One region of the Streptomyces bikiniensis genome, then DNA from elsewhere that is predicted to be linked to it. Evidence: predicted binding sites of a transcription regulator. Region 1 holds the regulator's gene; the other holds the start of a gene.

Region 1 (9,933 bases):
AAGGGCCGGCCCTCCAGGCCCGCCACCGTCCGGCGGCGCAGCACCCCGCGGCCGGGGTCCGGCGAGCCGAGCGCGATCGAGAGGGCGACGGCGGCGAACAGGGGGGAGAGGGCGGCGAGGAGGGCGAGCCCGCCCAGAACGTCGAAGGCGCGCTTGGCCGCCGTGCCCCCGCGGGCCACCGTGCTCCCGTCGGCCGTCGTGCCCCCGCGGGCCGCCGCGCTCCCGTCGGTCGCCGTGCCCGTCGTCATTCCCCCACATCCTTCCGCGTGAGAATCATGGGATATTCGTGGAATATGCCCGCTTTGCCCGGGAAGGGGCACCCGGACTCTCTCACGGGCCCCCCTCCCGGGAGGGGGAATGACGCGCTTCTCCGCCTCCCCCTCCACCCCTCCGGGCCGGGCCTTTGAGTGAACCGGCCGATGGAGAGTTGAGTCGCACCGACTCAGGTCTGTTGACTCGGTACCGGGAGTCGTGCATCCTTGAGCCAGTACCACTCAAGTCAGTCAGCTGGAGGAATCGAAATGGCACGTGCGGTCGGCATCGACCTGGGCACGACTAACTCCGTCGTCAGCGTTCTGGAAGGCGGCGAGCCCACCGTCATCACCAACGCCGAGGGCGCCAGGACCACGCCGTCCGTCGTCGCCTTCGCGAAGAACGGCGAGGTGCTCGTCGGCGAGGTGGCCAAGCGCCAGGCCGTCACCAACGTCGACAGGACCATCCGGTCGGTCAAGCGCCACATGGGCACCGACTGGAAGATCGACATCGACGGCAAGAGCTTCAACCCGCAGCAGATGAGCGCCTTTATCCTGCAGAAGCTCAAGCGCGACGCCGAGGCCTACCTGGGCGAGAAGGTCGTCGACGCGGTCATCACCGTCCCGGCGTACTTCAACGACTCCGAGCGCCAGGCCACCAAGGAGGCCGGTGAGATCGCGGGCCTCAACGTCCTGCGCATCGTCAACGAGCCGACCGCGGCCGCCCTGGCCTACGGCCTGGACAAGGACGACCAGACGATCCTCGTCTTCGACCTCGGTGGCGGCACCTTCGACGTGTCCCTCCTGGAGATCGGCGACGGCGTCGTCGAGGTGAAGGCCACCAACGGCGACAACCACCTCGGTGGCGACGACTGGGACCAGCGCGTCGTCGACTACCTGGTGACCCAGTTCCAGAACGGCCACGGCGTGGACCTGGCCAAGGACAAGATGGCCCTCCAGCGTCTGCGCGAGGCGGCCGAGAAGGCGAAGATCGAGCTCTCGTCCTCGACCGAGACCACGATCAACCTGCCCTACATCACGGCCTCCGCCGAGGGCCCGCTGCACCTGGACGAGAAGCTCACGCGCGCCCAGTTCCAGCAGCTCACCTCGGATCTGCTGGAGCGCTGCAAGGTGCCCTTCCACAACGTCATCAAGGACGCGGGCATCCAGCTCTCCGAGATCGACCACGTCGTCCTCGTCGGCGGCTCGACCCGCATGCCGGCCGTCGCCGAGCTGGTCAAGGAGCTGACCGGCGGCCGCGAGGCCAACAAGGGCGTGAACCCGGACGAGGTCGTCGCCATCGGCGCCGCCCTGCAGGCCGGCGTCCTCAAGGGCGAGGTCAAGGACGTCCTGCTCCTCGACGTCACCCCGCTGTCCCTCGGCATCGAGACCAAGGGCGGCATCATGACCAAGCTCATCGAGCGCAACACCACGATCCCGACCAAGCGGTCCGAGATCTTCACGACGGCCGAGGACAACCAGCCGTCCGTGCAGATCCAGGTCTACCAGGGCGAGCGCGAGATCGCGGCGTACAACAAGAAGCTCGGCATGTTCGAGCTGACCGGCCTCCCGCCGGCCCCGCGCGGCGTCCCGCAGATCGAGGTCGCCTTCGACATCGACGCCAACGGCATCATGCACGTGACCGCGAAGGACCTGGGCACGGGCAAGGAGCAGAAGATGACCGTCACCGGCGGCTCCTCGCTGCCGAAGGACGAGGTCGACCGGATGCGCCAGGAGGCCGAGCAGTACGCGGAGGAGGACCACCGCCGCCGCGAGGCCGCCGAGTCCCGCAACCAGGGCGAGCAGCTCGTCTACCAGACGGAGAAGTTCCTCAAGGACAACGAGGACAAGGTCCCCGGCGACGTCAAGACCGAGGTCGAGGGCGCCCTCGCCGAGCTGAAGGAGAAGCTCAAGGGCGAGGACACCGCCGAGATCCGCACCGCCACCGAGAAGGTCGCGGCCGTCTCGCAGAAGCTGGGCCAGGCGCTCTACGCCGATGCCCAGGGCGCCCAGGCCGCCGGCGGCGACGCCGGTGCGGGCCAGGCGAAGGCGGACGACGACGTCGTCGACGCCGAGATCGTGGACGACGAGCCGAAGAAGGGTGGCCAGGCGTGACCGAGGAGACCCCGGGCTTCGAGGAGAAGCCCGACGTCCCCTCCGGCGCCACCCCTGACGACGCCGCCGAGGCCGTCGAGGACTCCGCCCAGGAGGACGCGACGGCCCCGGCCGGGGACGCAAGCAGCCAGAAGCCGGCCGGTGACGCGGGCCTCACGGCCCAGCTGGACCAGGTGCGCTCCGCGCTCGACGAGCGCACCGCGGACCTCCAGCGGCTCCAGGCCGAGTACCAGAACTACCGCCGCCGCGTGGAGCGGGACCGGGTCACGGTCAAGGAGATCGCCGTCGCGAGCCTCCTGTCCGAGCTCCTTCCCGTGCTCGACGACGTCGGCCGGGCCCGGGACCACGGCGAACTCGTGGGCGGGTTCAAGTCGGTGGCCGAATCGCTGGAGACCGTCGTCGCCAAGATGGGTCTGCAGCAGTTCGGCAAGGAGGGCGAGCCCTTCGACCCGACGATCCACGAGGCCCTGATGCACTCGTACGCGCCGGACGTCACCGAGACGACCTGCGTGGCGATCCTGCAGCCCGGGTATCGGATCGGCGAGCGGACCATCCGGCCCGCCCGCGTGGCCGTCGCCGAGCCCCAGCCGGGCGCGGCCCCGGCCAAGGACGAGAAGAAGTCGGCCGACGAGGAGAGCGGTGCCCCCGAGGAGGGGTGACGCAACGATCGTCCGGAAGGAGGGACGTCGATGAGCACGAAGGACTTCGTCGAGAAGGACTACTACAAGGTCCTCGGCGTCCCCAAGGACGCCACCGAGGCCGAGATCAAGAAGGCGTACCGGAAGCTCGCCCGCGAGAACCACCCGGACGCCAACAAGGGCGACACCAAGGCCGAGGAGCGCTTCAAGGAGATCTCCGAGGCGAACGACGTCCTCGGCGACCCCAAGCGGCGCAAGGAGTACGACGAGGCCCGCGCGCTCTTCGGGAACGGCGGCCTCCGGGCCGGCGGACCCGGCGGGGGCTCGTTCAACTTCGACCTGGGCGACCTCTTCGGGGGCGCCCAGGGCGGGGCCGGCGGCTTCGGCGGCGGTGGCGGCATCGGGGACGTCTTCGGCGGCCTGTTCAACCGCGGCGGGGGCGGCGCCCGCAACCAGCCGCGGCGCGGCCAGGACGTCGAGTCCGAGGTGACGCTCAGCTTCACCGAGGCCATCGAGGGCGCGACCGTACCGCTGCGGATGTCCAGCCAGCAGCCGTGCACGGCCTGTTCGGGCACCGGCGACAAGAACGGCACGCCCCGGGTGTGCCCGACCTGCGTCGGCACCGGGCAGGTCTCGCGCGGCAGCGGCGGCGGCTTCTCGCTCACCGACCCCTGCGTGGACTGCAAGGGGCGCGGCCTCATGGCCGAGACCCCCTGCGAGGTCTGCAAGGGCAGCGGCCGGGCCAAGTCCTCGCGCACCATGCAGGTCCGCATCCCGGCCGGCGTGAGCGACAACCAGAAGATCCGGCTGCGCGGCAAGGGCGCGCCGGGCGAGCGCGGCGGGCCCAACGGCGACCTGTACGTCGTGGTGCACGTCGACGCCCACCCGGTCTTCGGCCGCAAGGACGACAACCTCACCGTCACGGTGCCGGTCTCCTTCACGGAGGCGGCGCTCGGCGGCGAGGTCAAGGTGCCGACCCTCGGCGGCCCCGCGGTCACCCTCAAGCTGCCCGCGGGCACGCCGAACGGCCGGACCATGCGCGCCCGGGGCAAGGGCGCGGTCCGCAAGGACGGGACGCGCGGCGACCTCCTCGTCACGGTCGAGGTCGCCGTGCCGAAGGAACTGGACGACAAGGCACGCGAGGCCCTGGAGACCTACCGCGAGGCGACCGCCTCCGAGGACCCGCGGGCCGAGCTGTTCCAGGCCGCGAAGGGAGCGTGACCCGGTGGAAGGGCGCCGACGCAATCCGTACGAACTGACCGACGAGTCGCCGGTGTACGTCATCTCGGTGGCGGCCCAGCTCTCCGGGCTGCACCCCCAGACCCTGCGTCAGTACGACCGGCTCGGCCTGGTCTCCCCGGGCCGCACGGCGGGCCGGGGGCGGCGCTACTCGGCCCGCGACATCGAACTGCTCCGCCAGGTGCAGCAGTTGTCGCAGGACGAGGGCATCAACCTGGCCGGGATCAAGCGCATCATCGAACTGGAGAACCAGGTCGCCGCGCTCCAGAACCGGATCGCCGAGCTGTCGGCGGCCGTGGACGGCGCGGCGGCGGCGATGCGGCAGCGCGAGGCCCAGGTGCACGCCTCGTACCGGCGCGACCTCGTGCCGTACCAGGACGTGCAGCAGGCGAGCGCGCTGGTGGTCTGGCGCCCCAAGCGCGGCGAGTAGCGCCGCACTTCACGCCGTGAGGCCCCCGTCACAGCCGTGGCGGGGGCCTCGCGCGTGTTCTCGGGGGATCAGGGGATCAGTTCGGCCACGATGTCCCCGAGCGTCTCCCACCAGGGGGCCGCGCCCGTGCCGAAGGCGGCGGCGAGGGCGGTGCCGACGGCGACGTCGAGCGGCTCGGGGGCGCGGTCCGGCAGCCACTCGGGGTCCACGCGTCCGTCGCCGCTGGAGACCAGGGTGCCGAGCCGCCGCCCGTCCCGGGTCAGCCGGCTCTCGGCGTACGAGCAGGGGACGAGGCGGTGGCGGACCCCGCCGACGACGGCGTCCACCCGGTAGGAGCGGCGCAGCAGCCGCCCCCGGGCGGGTCGGAGCCCGGCCGGGGCGCCGTCCACGGTGAGGGTGAGGAGGGCGGCCCTGCGGGTGCCGATCGGCACGTGGTCCGCGGGCTCGGTTCCCGGGGCCCGTACGAGCTCCACGACGGGGAGGCCGGGGCCGGAGACGCGCAGGGTTCCGGCGGGCCCGTCGAGTTCGATCCGTACGTCTGCGTCCACGCTCGTGTCCCTGGGGGTGTTCGCGGGGTCGTTCACGGGGCCGGGCCGTCCTGTTCGAGGATGCCGGACCGGGCGATGAGGTAGCCGAGCTGGGCCCGGCTGCCGCTGCCGAGGGCGGCGGCGAGCTTGGCGATGTGGGCGCGGCAGGTGCGCACGTTCATCCCGAGCCGGCGGGCGATGGCCTCGTCCACGTGCCCCTCGACGAGGAGCCGGGCGATGGAGCGCTGGACGCCGCCTATGCCGTCCGCGGACGGCTTGTAGGGGATCTCCTCGTCCCAGGGCACGCCGTGCAGCCAGAACTGCTCGAAGACGCCGACGAGGTACTGGACGAGCCCTTCGTGGCGCAGTTCCAGGGCGACCTGGCGGTCGCTGCGGGCCGGCACGAAGGCGACCTTGCGGTCCACGATGATCAGCCGGTCGATGATCTCTTCGAGGGTGCGCAGGACGAGCCCGTAGGGAGCGACCCGCTCGACGTACGCCAGGGTGGCGGGGTGGTGCCGGGCGGTGTGCTGGTAGAGCGTGCGCATCCGGACGCCCCGGTCGAGCAGGGGCTCCATGCGGCGCAGGGCCGCTTCGAGGGTCTCGGGGCGCCGTCCGCTGCCCGGCTGGACGGTGAGGAGCTCCGTCGTGCACTCGTTGATGACGCGGTCCAGCGTGGCGTTGATGACGCTGAGGCCTTCGAGGACGGTGATGGCCTGGGTGGCGGAGGGGTCCGGCGTGTGGATGGCGAGGAAGGGCTCGAACACGTCGGCCAGGGCGATGGCGTGCTGGCGGCGCTCCTGGATCTGCTGCTCTATGGGGTGGATGAGCTGGTTCAGGGCGATCGTGGGCGGGATCGGGTGCAGCCACCGGCTGTCGTCCGGGTCCGGGTGCAGGAGCGACAGTTCCTTGAGGCAGGGGGCGGCCTCGGCCTCGGAACGGGCTATGCGGCCCGTGCGGAGGGCTTTCGCGTACAGCTCCTTGCCCACGGCGCACAGTTCCCCGTGACTGTGTTTATGTCCGGAAGCGTCACATTCAAGTCCCATTTACACCCCCCCAGGGTTATGCATTACAGGAACATGATGCCCGGCTTGGGTGGTGAAAAGGAGCGGGTGTGAGCCATCGTCTATGACGCGGGGGGGAGGTAGTGATCAAAAGAGGTGGAGATCGGCCATGACCAGGATGGTTCGTGCACTTGGCGCCATAGCCGTTGCGGCGGCTGCTCTCGGTGCGCTCGCCGTTGGCGAGCCCTCGTGGGAGACGCACCCGGCGCACTCGGTGGCGGGGCAGAACGAGCCCTCGTGGGAGACCGCCCCGGCACGTGAGGTCCTCGCCAAGCCCGGTGAGCCCTCGTGGGAGGTCGCCCCGCGCGAGGGTGAGCCCTCGTGGGAGGCCGTTCCCCTGGAGGGCGAGCCCTCCTGGGAGACTGCGCCCAGGGGCGTCGGAGCGTGAGCGTCCCACCGGACGACCGCAGGTTCCGGCGGGAGATGGCCTCGGCCTACCGCTCCGGCTGGCACTTCGTCGACCTCGCCACGGCCATCCCCCACCGTGGCGACTCGCTGAAGGTGACCCTCTTCGGAGAGCCGATCGTCGTCGCCCGCGAGCAGGACGAGGACGTCCGCGCCTACCGGTGCCTGCGCCGGCCGCGCGGTGCCCCGCAGCCCATCCGCTGTGCCATCCGGTACGGCATGATCTTCGTCAACCTCGACCAGCGCGACCACCAGCTGATCGAGCCCGAGACCATCACCGCCACCCCCCGCAGTGCCTGAGCGATCCCCCCGTCGTTGTAGGTCGCCCAGGTACTTCCCCCACACAGCGGCGCCATCGCGGACCTGAAACGCGATGGCGCCGCTGTGCTGCGCCCGTGTTCTCCCGGGCGCCCGGCCCGCCTTCTCCGGGGCGCCCGGCGTCGTACTTCCCGCCGGGCGCCCGCGTTCCTTCCGGGGCGCTCGCGCACCCTCCCCGGGAGCGCGTCAGGCGCGGCCCATCGCCCGGGTGAGGGCGATCTCGATCACGACCCGGTCCGGGTTCGGGGTCGGCGTGCGGCCGTAGCGCTCCGCGTAGCGGGCGACGGCGTCCGCGACGACCTCCGCCTCCGTGCGGATGCGGGCGACGCCCTCCAGGGTGGCCCAGCGCCCCCGGTCGACCTGGCAGACCGCGACCCGCGCGCCCTCCGCGCCCGCCGCCAGGACGTTGGCGACCTTCCGGCTGTTCCTGTTGGTGATCACGCGCGCGTACCCGCCCTCGGGGTCGTACGTGACGCCGACCGCCACCACGTGCGGGGTGCCGTCCGGACGCGGGGTGGTCAGGGTGCACATGTGGTACTCGCGCCAGAAGCCGAGGTACGAGTCGGAGGGGTTCCTGGGATCCGTTGCCATGCCCGGAAACTACCCGGGGAGGACTCCCGCCGATAACTTGAGCGGTACCGGCTCAACTTTGTGTACTCTGGAGGAGTCACAGAAGTCGTGGAGCGGATCCGTACGGGGTCCGCGCAGGCACCCGCACGCCGAGGAGGAGCACCGCACATGGACGCCGAACTGACCAACAGGAGCCGGGACGCGCTCAACGCGGCGAGCAGCCGCGCCGTGTCCGAGGGGCACCCGGACCTGACCCCGGCGCATCTGCTGCTCGCCCTCCTCGCCGGCCAGGACAACGAGAACATCACCGACCTGCTCGCCGCCGTCGAGGCCGACCAGGCCGCCGTGCGCGCCGAGGCCGAGCGGCTGCTCGCCGCCCAGCCGAGCGTCGCGGGGTCCACGGTCGCGCCCCCGCAGCCCAACCGCGAACTCCTCGCGGTCGTCGCGGACGCCGCGCAGCGGGCCAAGGAGCTCGGGGACGACTTCGTCTCCACCGAGCACCTGCTCATCGGCGTCGCCGCCAAGGGCGGCCGGGCCGGTGAGATCCTCGACCGGCAGGGCGCGAGCGCGAAGCGGCTGCTCGACGCCTTCGAGACGACCAGGGGAGGACGCCGGGTGACCACACCCGACCCGGAAGGGCAGTACAAGGCGCTGGAGAAGTTCGGCACGGACTTCACCGCCGCCGCGCGCGAGGGCAAGCTGGACCCGGTCATCGGCCGCGACCACGAGATCCGGCGCGTGGTCCAGGTGCTCTCCCGCCGCACCAAGAACAACCCGGTCCTCATCGGCGAGCCCGGCGTCGGCAAGACCGCCGTCGTCGAGGGCCTGGCCCAGCGGATCGTGAAGGGCGACGTTCCCGAGTCCCTGAAGAACAAGCGGCTCGTCTCGCTCGACCTCGGCGCGATGGTCGCCGGCGCGAAGTACCGCGGCGAGTTCGAGGAGCGCCTGAAGACCGTCCTCTCCGAGATCAAGGAGAGCGACGGGCAGGTCATCACCTTCATCGACGAGCTGCACACGGTCGTCGGCGCGGGCGCGGGCGGCGACTCCGCCATGGACGCGGGCAACATGCTCAAGCCGATGCTGGCCCGCGGCGAGCTGCGCATGGTCGGCGCGACCACCCTGGACGAGTACCGCGAGCGCATCGAGAAGGACCCCGCCCTGGAGCGCCGCTTCCAGCAGGTCCTGGTCGCCGAGCCGACCGTCGAGGACACCGTCGCGATCCTGCGCGGGCTCAAGGGCCGGTACGAGGCCCACCACAAGGTGCAGATCAACGACTCCGCCCTGGTGGCCGCCGCGACCCTCTCCGACCGGTACATCACCTCCCGCTTCCTGCCCGACAAGGCCATCGACCTCGTCGACGAGGCCGCCTCCCGGCTCCGCATGGAGATCGACTCGTCCCCGGTCGAGATCGACGAGCTCCAGCGCTCCGTGGACCGGCTCCGCATGGAGGAGCTGGCCCTGAAGAACGAGACGGACGCGGCGAGCAAGCAGCGCCTGGAGAAGCTGCGGCGCGACCTCGCGGACCGCGAGGAGGAGCTGCGCGGCCTCACCGCCCGCTGGGAGAAGGAGAAGCAGTCCCTCAACCGGGTCGGTGAGCTGAAGGAGCGCCTGGACGAGGCCCGCGGCCGCGCCGAGCGCGCCCAGCGCGACGGCGACTTCGACACCGCCTCCAAGCTGCTCTACGGCGAGATCCCGGCCCTGGAGCGGGAGCTGGAGGAGGCCTCCGAGGCCGAGGCCCAGCAGGAGACCTCGAAGGACACGATGGTGAAGGAGGAGGTCGGCCCCGACGACATCGCGGACGTGGTCGGCTCCTGGACCGGCATCCCCGCCGGCCGCCTCCTGGAGGGCGAGACGCAGAAGCTGCTCCGCATGGAGGACGAGCTGGGCAAGCGGCTCATCGGCCAGTCCGAGGCCGTGCGGGCCGTCTCCGACGCGGTGCGCCGCACCCGCGCCGGGATCGCGGACCCCGACCGGCCCACCGGCTCCTTCCTCTTCCTCGGCCCGACCGGCGTCGGCAAGACCGAGCTGGCGAAGGCGCTCGCGGACTTCCTCTTCGACGACGAGCGGGCCATGGTCCGCATCGACATGTCGGAGTACGGCGAGAAGCACTCCGTCGCCCGCCTGGTCGGCGCGCCCCCCGGCTACGTCGGCTACGAGGAGGGCGGCCAGCTCACGGAGGCGGTCCGCCGCCGCCCGTACAGCGTGGTGCTGCTCGACGAGGTGGAGAAGGCGCACCCGGAGGTCTTCGACGTCCTGCTCCAGGTCCTGGACGACGGGCGGCTCACCGACGGGCAGGGCCGGACGGTGGACTTCCGCAACACCATCCTGATCCTGACCTCGAACCTCGGCAGCCAGTACCTGGTCGATCCGGCGACC
Region 2 (9,933 bases), on a different contig from region 1:
AGGGAGGCGAGGGAGCGCTCGGCGCTCTTGACGTCGGGTCCGGCGACGGTGCCGGCGAGCGAGTCGCGGGCGGTGGCGCCGGCGGCCTGGTCGAAGTCGCCGAGGGCGGCGAGTTCGCGGACGCGGGCCTGCTGGGCGGCGGCGGCGAGGCGGTCGCGGGTCCGGTTCGCCTCCGCCGCGCCCTTCGGCTCCTCGGGGACGTAGGTGCCGGTCGTGTCGTCGTAGCGGAAGTCGCCGGTGGGCTCGGGCTGCGGCACGGCGAGCGCGGCGAGGAGCAGGCCGCGGGTGGCGGAGGCCTGTTCGACGGCGCGGCCGAGGGCGGCGGGGGCGCGGGTGGCCTCGGTGAGGGAGGCGTCGGCGGCGCGGGCCGGGGTCCGGTCGGCCAGTTCGTCGGCGAGGGCCTGGAGCTTGTCGATGACGTCCGAGTAGGCCTTGTGGGCCTCCAGGGCGGTGCCCTCGCCGGTGAGGGCGGTGCGGCGGACGGAGGGGACGCCGGCGAGGTCGCGGCGGAGCTCCGTGGAGGCGGCGGGGCGGATCTCGTCGATCTGCCGGTCGACGCGGGTGGAGCGCACGGTGGTGACCTGGCGCTTCTTCTTGGCGTCGCCGGTCTGGGCGTCACGGCCCGCGGCGATGTACGCGACGACCTCGTCGCGCTCGTCGGCGAGGGAGTGGGCGAGGGTGACGGCCTGGCGGTCGAGTTCGGCGAGGGTGACCAGGCGCTGGGAGTCGGTCAGCTCGGCGGAGGCGGTGAGGATCGCGGGGGCGCCGGCGGCGAGGACGGTGACGCCCACGAGGGCGACGCCGGCGACGAGGCGGTTGCGGACCCGCTTGGAACGGCCGGCGGGGGCGGCGGGCTGCGCGGGGGCGGTGGGCTGCGTCGGGGTGGCGGGCGCGGTGGACGTGGCGGGCCGCGTCGGGGCCTGGATGTGGGCCTGGGCATGGTCGGCGGCCGGGCCTCCGGCGGGGGCCGTGGCGGCGCCGCCCGGGGCCGGCGGGACACCGGGGTTCTGGCTCCGCGTGCCGTTCTTGCTCCGAGGCCGCTTCATCTGCACCGGTGCTCGCATTCTTGACTCGTCCACCCACAAAGCAGAGGTGACGGCCGGTCACATGGAGCGCCCCCACCCCCGATACGGCTTCCGACCATTCCAGCGCTTCCGGGAAGGGGACGGGCATCGGCCGCTCCGCCACCCGAACGAGTGAACAACACTCCGGAGTTGGCGAACAACTTCGCCGGGCCGGGTCCGGGGGCCCGGGAACGGCCCCGGTTGGATCTTCCGCGCGGCCTTTGGCAGGATGCCCGCCCGCAGCTCCGCGGGGGCGCCCGTTCCGCCCCTCCCGCCGCACCCGCCGCGTTGGTACAGGCCTTTTCCCGTCATTCGCAGGTCCGGTGAAGGGCCCGCCGGGGGCGGGCGCGGGGCCGGGCACACTGGGCTCCATGCGCAGCGACGTCGCCTCCCTCCCCGGCAGCCCCGAACGCCCCAATGAGGACTGGGCGACCACCGTCCTGTCCGCGGCGGAGGGCAGGGGGGCGGTCGTCCTCCTCGACGGCGTCACGCCGCCCGCCGGTGATGACGGTTGTGTGCACGGCGTGCCGTGGTTCACCGCCCGGCTCGGCGGGGCTTTGACCGAACTGTCCGCTTCCCGTCCGGACGTCTCCCTGTCCGAGATCCTCTCCCTGGCAATCCGGCGCACCGCGGACTCCCATCGGGGGACCTGTGACCTTTCTCACGTACGTACGCCTCAGGCAACCGTGGTCCTCGCCCGCTGGGACGGGGCGGCGGTCGAGTACCTCGTCCTCTCCGACTCGGTCCTCCTCCTGGAGGGGCCGGGCGGGGCGGTGCGGGCGGTCCTCGACGACCGGCTCGACCGGGTGCCGGTGGAGGTGCTGCGGTCCGTGGCGGCGACGGACCGGCTGCGGAACCGGGAGGGCGGCTTCTTCACCGCGGCGGCCGATCCGGCGGTCGCGGGGCTCGCGGTGACCGGGGCGGTCCCGCGCGCGGAGGTCCGGGCCCTGGCCGCACTCACGGACGGGGCGAGCCGCTGGGTGGACCTGTTCGGCGCGGGCGACTGGGCGGACTGCCTCGGCGTCCTGCGCGCGGAGGGCGCGTCGGGGCTGCTCGGGCGGGTGCGGGGGCGGGAGCTCGCGGACGCGGAGGCGGGGGGCGTACGGCGCTGGAAGCTGCACGACGACGCGACGGCGGTGTACGTGGAGCTGGAGCCTCCCGAGCCGTCCGAGCCACTGGAACCGCCGGAGCCGCCGGGGGGCTGAGGCCTCAGCCCTCGGACCGTACGTTGAAGTGGTTGAGGAGCCGGGCCAGCTCGGCGACCTCCGCGCGGTCCCAGTCGGCGAGCTTGCGGACGTAGCGCTCGCGCCGGGCGTCGCGGACGCGGCGGAAGCGGTTCCGGCCCTCCTCGGTGAGGCGGACGAGGGAGGCGCGGCCGTCGGCGGGGTCGGGGTCGCGGGCGACGAGCCCGAGGTCTTCGAGGGCCCGGAGCTGGCGGCTCATGGTCGCCTTGCCGACGCCGAAGTACCCGGCGAGCTCGGTGGCCCGCTGGGGTCCGGCGTCGTCGAGGCGCACGAAGAGGCCGTAGGCGGCGGGCTCCAGCTCGGGGTGGACCTCCCGGGCCATCTCACCGGACTGGGCACGGGCGCGGCGCAGGAAGACCGCCAGCTCGCGTTCGAGGGCGAGGAACTCCCGGTCCACGGGGGCGGACGGCACGGCTCCGGCCTCGCCGGGAGCCGGACCCGGACCCGGAGCCGAAGTCGAAGCCGGAGCCGAAGTCGGAGCCGGAGTAAGAGCCGGAGCCGAAGTCGAAGCCGGACCCGGAGCTGAAGCCGGACCCGGAGCCGAAGTCGGAGCCGGAGCCGGAGCCGAAGTCGGAGCCGAAGTCGGAGTAGGCGCCGGAGCCGGAGTCGGCAGGGCCGCTTCGTTCTCGCCGGGGGCGGGCGGAGCGGCCCCCGCCGCATCGGGCGCGGGCGCGGCGGCTCCGGGCTCGCCGGGGGGCCGTGGGGCGGTCCCGTGCCCGCTTCCCGTACCGCTTCCGTGCACGTCAGCGCCTCCCACGTGTTCCCCGGTGGCGTGAGCCCGCCACACCGGCGGCCTTCCGCCGCTGAAAGTTTCTTCCCGTCGCGGTCGTTTCCGCAGCTCTTCCAGTATTTCGCAGGCGTAGACCAACGGCGGTGTCCGGGCCCCCTTCCACGGGCGGGTCTACGTGCGTAGCGTCGCTTCCACCGCCTCTAATGACATGTCCGCGACAGGACGTGTCATCCCCTCTCTCCACAAGCCTTTCGGAGGCACGCCATGCGTGTGCACAGATCCGGAACGACCCTCGCCGGCGCCGCCCTGACGGCCCTGGCCCTCCTCCTCCCCCTCGCCGGCTCCGCCGGAGCCGCTCCCGACGCGGACACGGCCGCAGCCGCCCGGGAGACGCCCGCCCGCGGCACCGCCGACATGGGCATGGGCGTCCTCGCACACGACGGGCGCGGCACGACGGCGCCCACCGGCGCCCCGGTCCGGGCCGCCCAGACGGAGGGCGTGGACGTCTCCAGCCACCAGGGGAACGTCGCCTGGACCACCCTGTGGAACAGCGGCGTCCGCTGGGCCTACGTGAAGGCGACGGAGGGCACGTACTACAAGAACACCTCCTTCGCGCAGCAGTACGACGGCTCGTACGACGTCGGCATGATCCGGGGCGCGTACCACTTCGCCACCCCGGACACGGCGAGCGGCGCGGCCCAGGCCGACTACTTCGTCGACAACGGCGGCGGCTGGTCGAAGGACGGCAGGACCCTGCCGGGCGTGCTCGACATCGAGTGGAACCCGTACGGCGCGACCTGCTACGGCAAGACCCAGTCGGGGATGGTGGCCTGGATCCGCGACTTCCTGGACCGCTACAAGGCCCGGACCGGGCGGGACGCCGTCCTCTACACGGCGACGAGCTGGTGGACCCAGTGCACCGGCAACCACTCCGGCTTCGCCGCCACCAACCCGCTGTGGATCGCGCGGTACGCCTCCTCCGTGGGCGAACTCCCGGCCGGCTGGCCGTACCACACGATGTGGCAGTACACCTCCACCGGCCCGGTGGTCGGCGACCACAACCGCTTCAACGGGGACCTCTCGCGCGTGAGGGCGCTCGCGAACGGCTGACGCCCCGCCCACCCCCTTCCCGGCGGCCTCCCGGGCGCACGGCGCGCCCCGGGGGCCGTTCGGCCTTTTCGGCTCCACCCCCTTGCCCATTGGTATGGACCAATGCGAGGCTCTATGACGGTCGCACGGAGTTCAACTTCCGTGCGCCCCGCGCGCGTTGCTCATTCCGTACTCCCCCACGCACGAGAGAGAGCCCCCGCATGCCTTCCCTGCCTTCCGCCCGGCGCGCCGCCGCCACCGGTGCCGCCGCCCTGTCCGCCGCCGCGCTCGTCGGTCTCACCCCCACGGCGGCCAGTGCCCACGGTGCCGTCTTCAACCCCGTGAGCCGGTTGGCCGCCTGTTACGCCGAGGGCCCCGAGACGCCCAGGTCGCAGGTGTGCAAGGACCTCGTCGCCGACTCCGGCACCCAGCCGCTCTACGACTGGAACGAGGTCAACATCGCCAACGCGGACGGGCAGCACCGGTCCCTCATCCCGGACGGCAAGCTCTGTTCGGCGAACCGCGAGAAGTACCGGGCCCTGGACTGGGCGCGCACCGACTGGCCGGCGACGGCGGTCGCCGCCGGCTCCTTCGACTTCAGGTTCCGGACGACGGCGGCCCACTCGGGCACCATGACGGTCTACATCACCAAGGCCGGCTTCGACCCGACGAAGCCCCTGAAGTGGTCGGACCTGGACGCGACCCCGGTCGCGGTGTACAACACGACCCGCACCGCCACCGACGGCTACTACAACTTCACGGGCACCCTGCCGGCCCGCACCGGCCGCCACGTCGTCTACAAGGTCTGGCAGCGCAACGACAGCCCCGAGGCCTTCTACAGCTGCTCGGACGTCACCTTCGGCGGTACGGGCCAGGCCGGTGCGGCGACCGGGGCCGGGGCCCGGACGCAGGCGCAGGCCCCGACCGAGGCGAAGATCGCGGCGGGCGCCGCCCTGTCCACCGTCAGCCACGCGGGCCACGGCGGCGACGAGCAGCCCCCGGCGCTCTCCGCCGAGACGGCCGGGACGTCCTCCCCCCTGGTGCCGGCCCTCGCGGGCGCGGGCGCCCTCGCCGCCTTCGCGGCGGGCAGCCTGCTCCTGGGCCGCCGCCGGAACGCGTCCGGCTCCTGACGCGCCCCCACGCGTCACCGACGGCGCCGCCCGGCCCCGAGACCGGCCGGGCGGCGCCTAGGAGCCGGACGGCACGAGCGGGAAGAGGGCGGTGAGCCGGGGCAGGGCCGACCCCCCCGGCCCGGACGCCCCGCGCTCCTCGTCCTCTTCCCGCTCTTCCCCCGCTTCCTCCCCCGCCTCGGCCTCTTCGGCCTCCTCGGCCTCCTCGACCGCGTCGAGGAACTCCTCACCGTCGTCGTCCTCCTGGCCGGTCAGCTCGTCGTACACGTCCTGGGCGACGTAGTCGAGCTCCTCCCACTCGGGCCACTCGTCGTCGTCCCACTCGTCGTGGTGCCGCCCCGCGAGCGCCCGCACGTCCGGCAGGTCGGCCAGCGCGTCCGGGTCGGCGAGCACCGCCTCGTACGCCTTCCGTCCCTGGCCCACCAGCCAGAGCGTGAAGCAGTGGAAGCCGTCGTCCGTGCAGGCGCCGCCCTCGATCCGGTTCGCCGCCCGCCACACCGCGTGCGTGTCGGCCGCCCCGCACGCCTTCTCCAGGCGCACCTGGAACGCCACGCTCTCCTCGGCCGGACGCCGCAGCAGCTCTCCCTCCAGCCACTCCAGCCGCTCGTCCCGGGTGCCGGGGCGGCCGCTCAACTCGTCGATGAGAGCCCAGAAGGCGTCTTCGTTCATGCGTACGATCATGACAGCCGGGACTGACATCGCGGACCCGCCCCCGGGCCGGTGTCCGGCCCCTCTCCGCGCCCCTCCCCCGGACGTGCCGGAGCGGGGCGCCCCCGAGGGAACGCCCCGCTCCTGACCGGGGATCACGCCGCCGCGCCCACCGGCACCTCCGCCGGGGCGAGGGCGATCTCCAGGACCTGCCGGACGTCCGTCACGGGGTGGACCTCCAACTTCTCCAGGATCTCGGCCGGGACGTCGTCCAGGTCGGCCTCGTTCCGCTTGGGGATCACGACCGTCGTGATGCCCGCCCGGTGCGCGGCGAGCAGCTTCTGCTTCACGCCGCCGATCGGCAGGACCCGGCCGGTGAGGGAGACCTCACCGGTCATGGCCACGTCCGTGCGGACGAGCCGGCCGCTCAGCAGGGAGGCGAGGGCGGTCGTCATGGTGATGCCCGCGCTCGGCCCGTCCTTGGGGACCGCGCCCGCCGGGAAGTGGATGTGCACGCCCCGGTCCTTGAGGCCGGTGACGGGCAGCTCCAGCTCCGCGCCGTGCGAGCGGAGGAAGGAGAGCGCGATCTGCGCCGACTCCTTCATCACGTCGCCCAGCTGCCCGGTGAGGGTGAGCCCCGCGGCACCGGTCTCCGGGTCGGCCAGGGAGGCCTCCACGAAGAGGACGTCGCCGCCCGCGCCGGTCACCGCGAGGCCGGTGGCGACGCCCGGCACGGACGTCCGGCGCTCGGACGGGTCCTGCGCCGACTCGGGCACGTGGTGCGGCCGCCCGATCAGCTCCCGCAGGTCCTCCGGGCGGACCGTGAACGGCAGCTCCCGGTCGCCCAGTTCGTGCTGGGCCGCGACCTTCCGCAGCAGCCGGGAGATCGCCCGCTCCAGGGTGCGGACGCCCGCCTCGCGGGTGTACTCGCCGGCCAGCTTCCGCAGCGACGCCTCCTCCAGGACGACCTCGCCGGGCTCCAGGCCGGCCCGCTCCAGCTGCCGGGGCAGCAGGTGGTCGCGGGCGATGACGACCTTCTCGTCCTCGGTGTAGCCGTCGAGCCGCACCAGTTCCATGCGGTCGAGGAGGGCTTCCGGGATGGACTCCAGGACGTTCGCGGTGGCCAGGAAGACCACGTCGGAGAGGTCGAGCTCGACCTCCAGGTAGTGGTCGCGGAAGGTGTGGTTCTGCGCCGGGTCGAGGACTTCGAGGAGGGCCGCCGCGGGGTCGCCGCGGAAGTCGGAGCCGACCTTGTCGATCTCGTCGAGCAGGACCACCGGGTTCATGGACCCGGCCTCCTTGATCGCGCGGACGATCCGGCCGGGCAGGGCGCCGACGTACGTGCGCCGGTGGCCGCGGATCTCCGCCTCGTCCCGGACGCCGCCGAGGGCGACCCGGACGAACTCGCGGCCCATCGCGTGGGCGACGGACTCGCCGAGGGAGGTCTTGCCGACGCCGGGCGGGCCGACGAGGGCGAGGACGGCTCCGCCCCGGCGTCCGCCGACCACGCCGAGTCCGCGGTCGGCGCGCCGCTTGCGCACCGCCAGGTACTCGGTGATCCGCTCCTTCACGTCGTCCAGGCCGGCGTGCTCGGCGTCGAGCACCGCGCGGGCGCCCCGGATGTCGTACCGGTCCTCGGTCCGCTCGTTCCAGGGCAGTTCGAGGATCGTGTCGAGCCAGGTGCGGATCCAGGAGCCCTCGGGGGACTGGTCGCTGGACCGCTCCAGCTTCTCGACCTCCTTGAGGGCGGCCTCGCGCACCTTCCCGGGCAGGTCGGCGGCCTCCACGCGGGCGCGGTAGTCGTCGGACTCGTCGCCCTCCGACTCGCCGTTGAGCTCGCGCAGCTCCTTGCGGACGGCTTCGAGCTGGCGGCGGAGCAGGAACTCGCGCTGCTGCTTGTCGACGCCCTCCTGGACGTCCTTGGCGATGGTCTCGGCGACCTCCTGCTCGGCGAGGTGCTCGCGGAGCTGGGCGGTGGCCAGGCGCAGCCGGGCGACCGGGTCGGCGGTCTCCAGGAGCTCGACGCGCTGGGCGACGGTCAGGAAGGGCGAGTAGCCGGAGTTGTCGGCGAGGGCGCCGACGCCGTCGATCTGCTGGACGCGGTCGACGACCTGCCAGGCGCCGCGCTTCTTGAGCCAGGTGGTGGCCAGCGCCTTGTACTCCTTGACCAGCTCGGTCACGGAGCCGGGCAGCGGGTCGGGCAGGGTCTCCTCGACGGCGGTGCCCTCCACCCACAGGGCGGCGCCGGGGCCGGTCGTACCGGCGCCGATGCGGACGCGGCCGCGGCCGCGCACGAGCGCGCCCGGGTCGCCGTCGGACAGGCGTCCCACCTGCTCGACGGTCCCGAGGACGCCGGTCCCGGCGTAGGTGCCGTCGACGCGGGGCACGAGCAGCACCCGCGGCTTCCCCGCTCCGGGCCGTGCGGCCGCCTGGGCGGCCTCGACGGCGGCCCGTACGTCGTTGTCGGACAGGTCCAGCGGCACCACCATTCCGGGCAGCACGACCTCGTCGTCGAGCGGCAGCACAGGCAGAGTGAGCGGCGCGGACGCCATGGACTCAGAAGCCATGATCTCCCCTTCGGCAGTCAAGTTGAGCTGTACGGACTCAATGCTTGTGAGCCCATGAATGTTCCCGGACGCCTGTTCGCTGTGAGCGATCACTCTCGCGCACCTCCCCGAACGGCCGATGTAATACCTCCATGGATATGCGAGCCATTACATCGGCGTGGGTGAGGGGCTGGACGGCCTCCCGGGGCACCCCGGCCGCCGTGGACCGGCCCTGGGGGTACCGGATCGACGTGGGCCTCCCCCGGCACGTCCTGCGGCACGTGCTGCCCGCGCCCGACGCGGCCACCGTCCGCGCGCTCTGCGAGCGGCTCACCGAGCCGTACAGCTGGCTCAAGGTGATGGCGGACGCGGAGGAGGTGGCGCCGTGGATCGCCGAGGGGTGGACGATCCCCGACGACCCCGGCTTCATGATGGTCAAGGCGCTGGACCCCGGCGTCCGTCCGGCGCCGCCCGAGGGGTACGTCCGGAACGTCGAGGTCCGGGACGGCGTCGTCCGGGTCCGGATCCTCGCCCCGGACGGCACCCTCGCCGCCCGGGGGCAGATCGCCCCGACCGGCGCCACCGCCGTCGCCGACCAGATCGAGACGGACGCGGCGCACCGGCGCCGGGGCCTCGGCGCGAACGTCGTGCTCACCCTGGAGGCCGCCGCCGCCCGGGCCGGCTCCACGACCGGGGTCCTCTCCGCGACCGTGGACGGCCGACAGCTCTACGGCGCGCTGGGCTGGGAGTACCGGGGGCCGCTGACCGGGATCGTACGGGGGGAGGGCTGAGGCTCGGGCACCTCGGGCAGCAGCGGAATCCCGCCGTCCGGCTGCGGGGAGGCGCCCCGCCGGGCATGCTCCTCCCATGAGTCCCGTGAGGCGAGGCGGATGGGGAAGGCGACGCGCGGCCGTGCTGCTCGCGGCGGCCCTGGCGGGCGGCGCGTCCGGCTGCGGCTCGGACGCGGGGCCCGGGGCCCCTCCGGCGCCCGGCGCGCCGGGGACCACGGCCGGGCCGGGCGCGTCCGGGACCCCGGCTCCGACGAGCGCCCCCGGCACCACGACCGCGCCGGGCACTCCCGGGACCGCCACCGCTCCGGCCGTCCCCCGGCCGGACCCCCGGCCGGGCGAGGTCCTCGTCCAGGTGGTCGTCACCGGCGGCTTCGCCGGGGTCCGGAACCGGCTCGTCGTCCACCGGGACGGGCAATGGACGGTCCGCTCCGGCGACAAGCCGCCCCGGACCGGCCGGCAGACCCCCGCCGAGGCCGCCGGGCTGCGCGGGGCCCTGGAGGACCCCGCGTTCGCCCTCGTCCCGGCGCGGCCGACCGGGCGCCCGATCGCGGACGGGTTCCGGTACGAGGTGACCTACGGCCGCCGCGTGGTCGTCGCGGGCGACGGCGACCGGCCGCCCGCCCTCCGGCGCGTCTTCGACGCCCTCCCGGAGGGCGGGCCGCCGACGAGCCCGTAGCCGGGCCGGGTCCAC

Evidence for each region. Region 1 encodes HspR, which represses chaperone genes until heat shock. Its sites were predicted from a motif close to TTGAGNNNNNNNNNCTCAA; they were not measured.
Region 2: lon (endopeptidase La) is a predicted target of HspR. The motif match lies at 8,495-8,513, and genes of this name have one in related genera.

The regions. Positions count from the first base shown of each region.
Region 1 covers NZ_JNXJ01000006.1:130,504-140,436, reverse strand. Annotated here, with positions in the region: gene OO47_RS05935 (sugar transferase) at 1-248, opposite strand, end outside; gene dnaK (molecular chaperone DnaK) at 522-2,366, shown strand; gene grpE (nucleotide exchange factor GrpE) at 2,363-3,025, shown strand; gene dnaJ (molecular chaperone DnaJ) at 3,056-4,225, shown strand; gene OO47_RS05915 (heat shock protein transcriptional repressor HspR) at 4,230-4,673, shown strand; gene OO47_RS05910 (hypothetical protein) at 4,742-5,221, opposite strand; gene OO47_RS05905 (regulatory protein) at 5,254-6,246, opposite strand; gene OO47_RS05900 (hypothetical protein) at 6,374-6,652, shown strand; gene OO47_RS05895 (Rieske (2Fe-2S) protein) at 6,649-6,969, shown strand; gene OO47_RS05890 (pyridoxamine 5'-phosphate oxidase family protein) at 7,174-7,578, opposite strand; gene clpB (ATP-dependent chaperone ClpB) at 7,726-9,933, shown strand, end outside.
Region 2 covers NZ_JNXJ01000039.1:2,634-12,566, reverse strand. Annotated here, with positions in the region: gene OO47_RS26075 (nitrate- and nitrite sensing domain-containing protein) at 1-1,064, opposite strand, end outside; gene OO47_RS26070 (hypothetical protein) at 1,436-2,269, shown strand; gene OO47_RS26065 (MarR family winged helix-turn-helix transcriptional regulator) at 2,274-2,720, opposite strand; gene OO47_RS26060 (lysozyme) at 3,303-4,148, shown strand; gene OO47_RS26055 (lytic polysaccharide monooxygenase auxiliary activity family 9 protein) at 4,358-5,257, shown strand; gene OO47_RS26050 (DUF4240 domain-containing protein) at 5,315-5,926, opposite strand; gene lon (endopeptidase La) at 6,061-8,472, opposite strand; gene OO47_RS26040 (GNAT family N-acetyltransferase) at 8,604-9,242, shown strand; gene OO47_RS26035 (hypothetical protein) at 9,319-9,918, shown strand.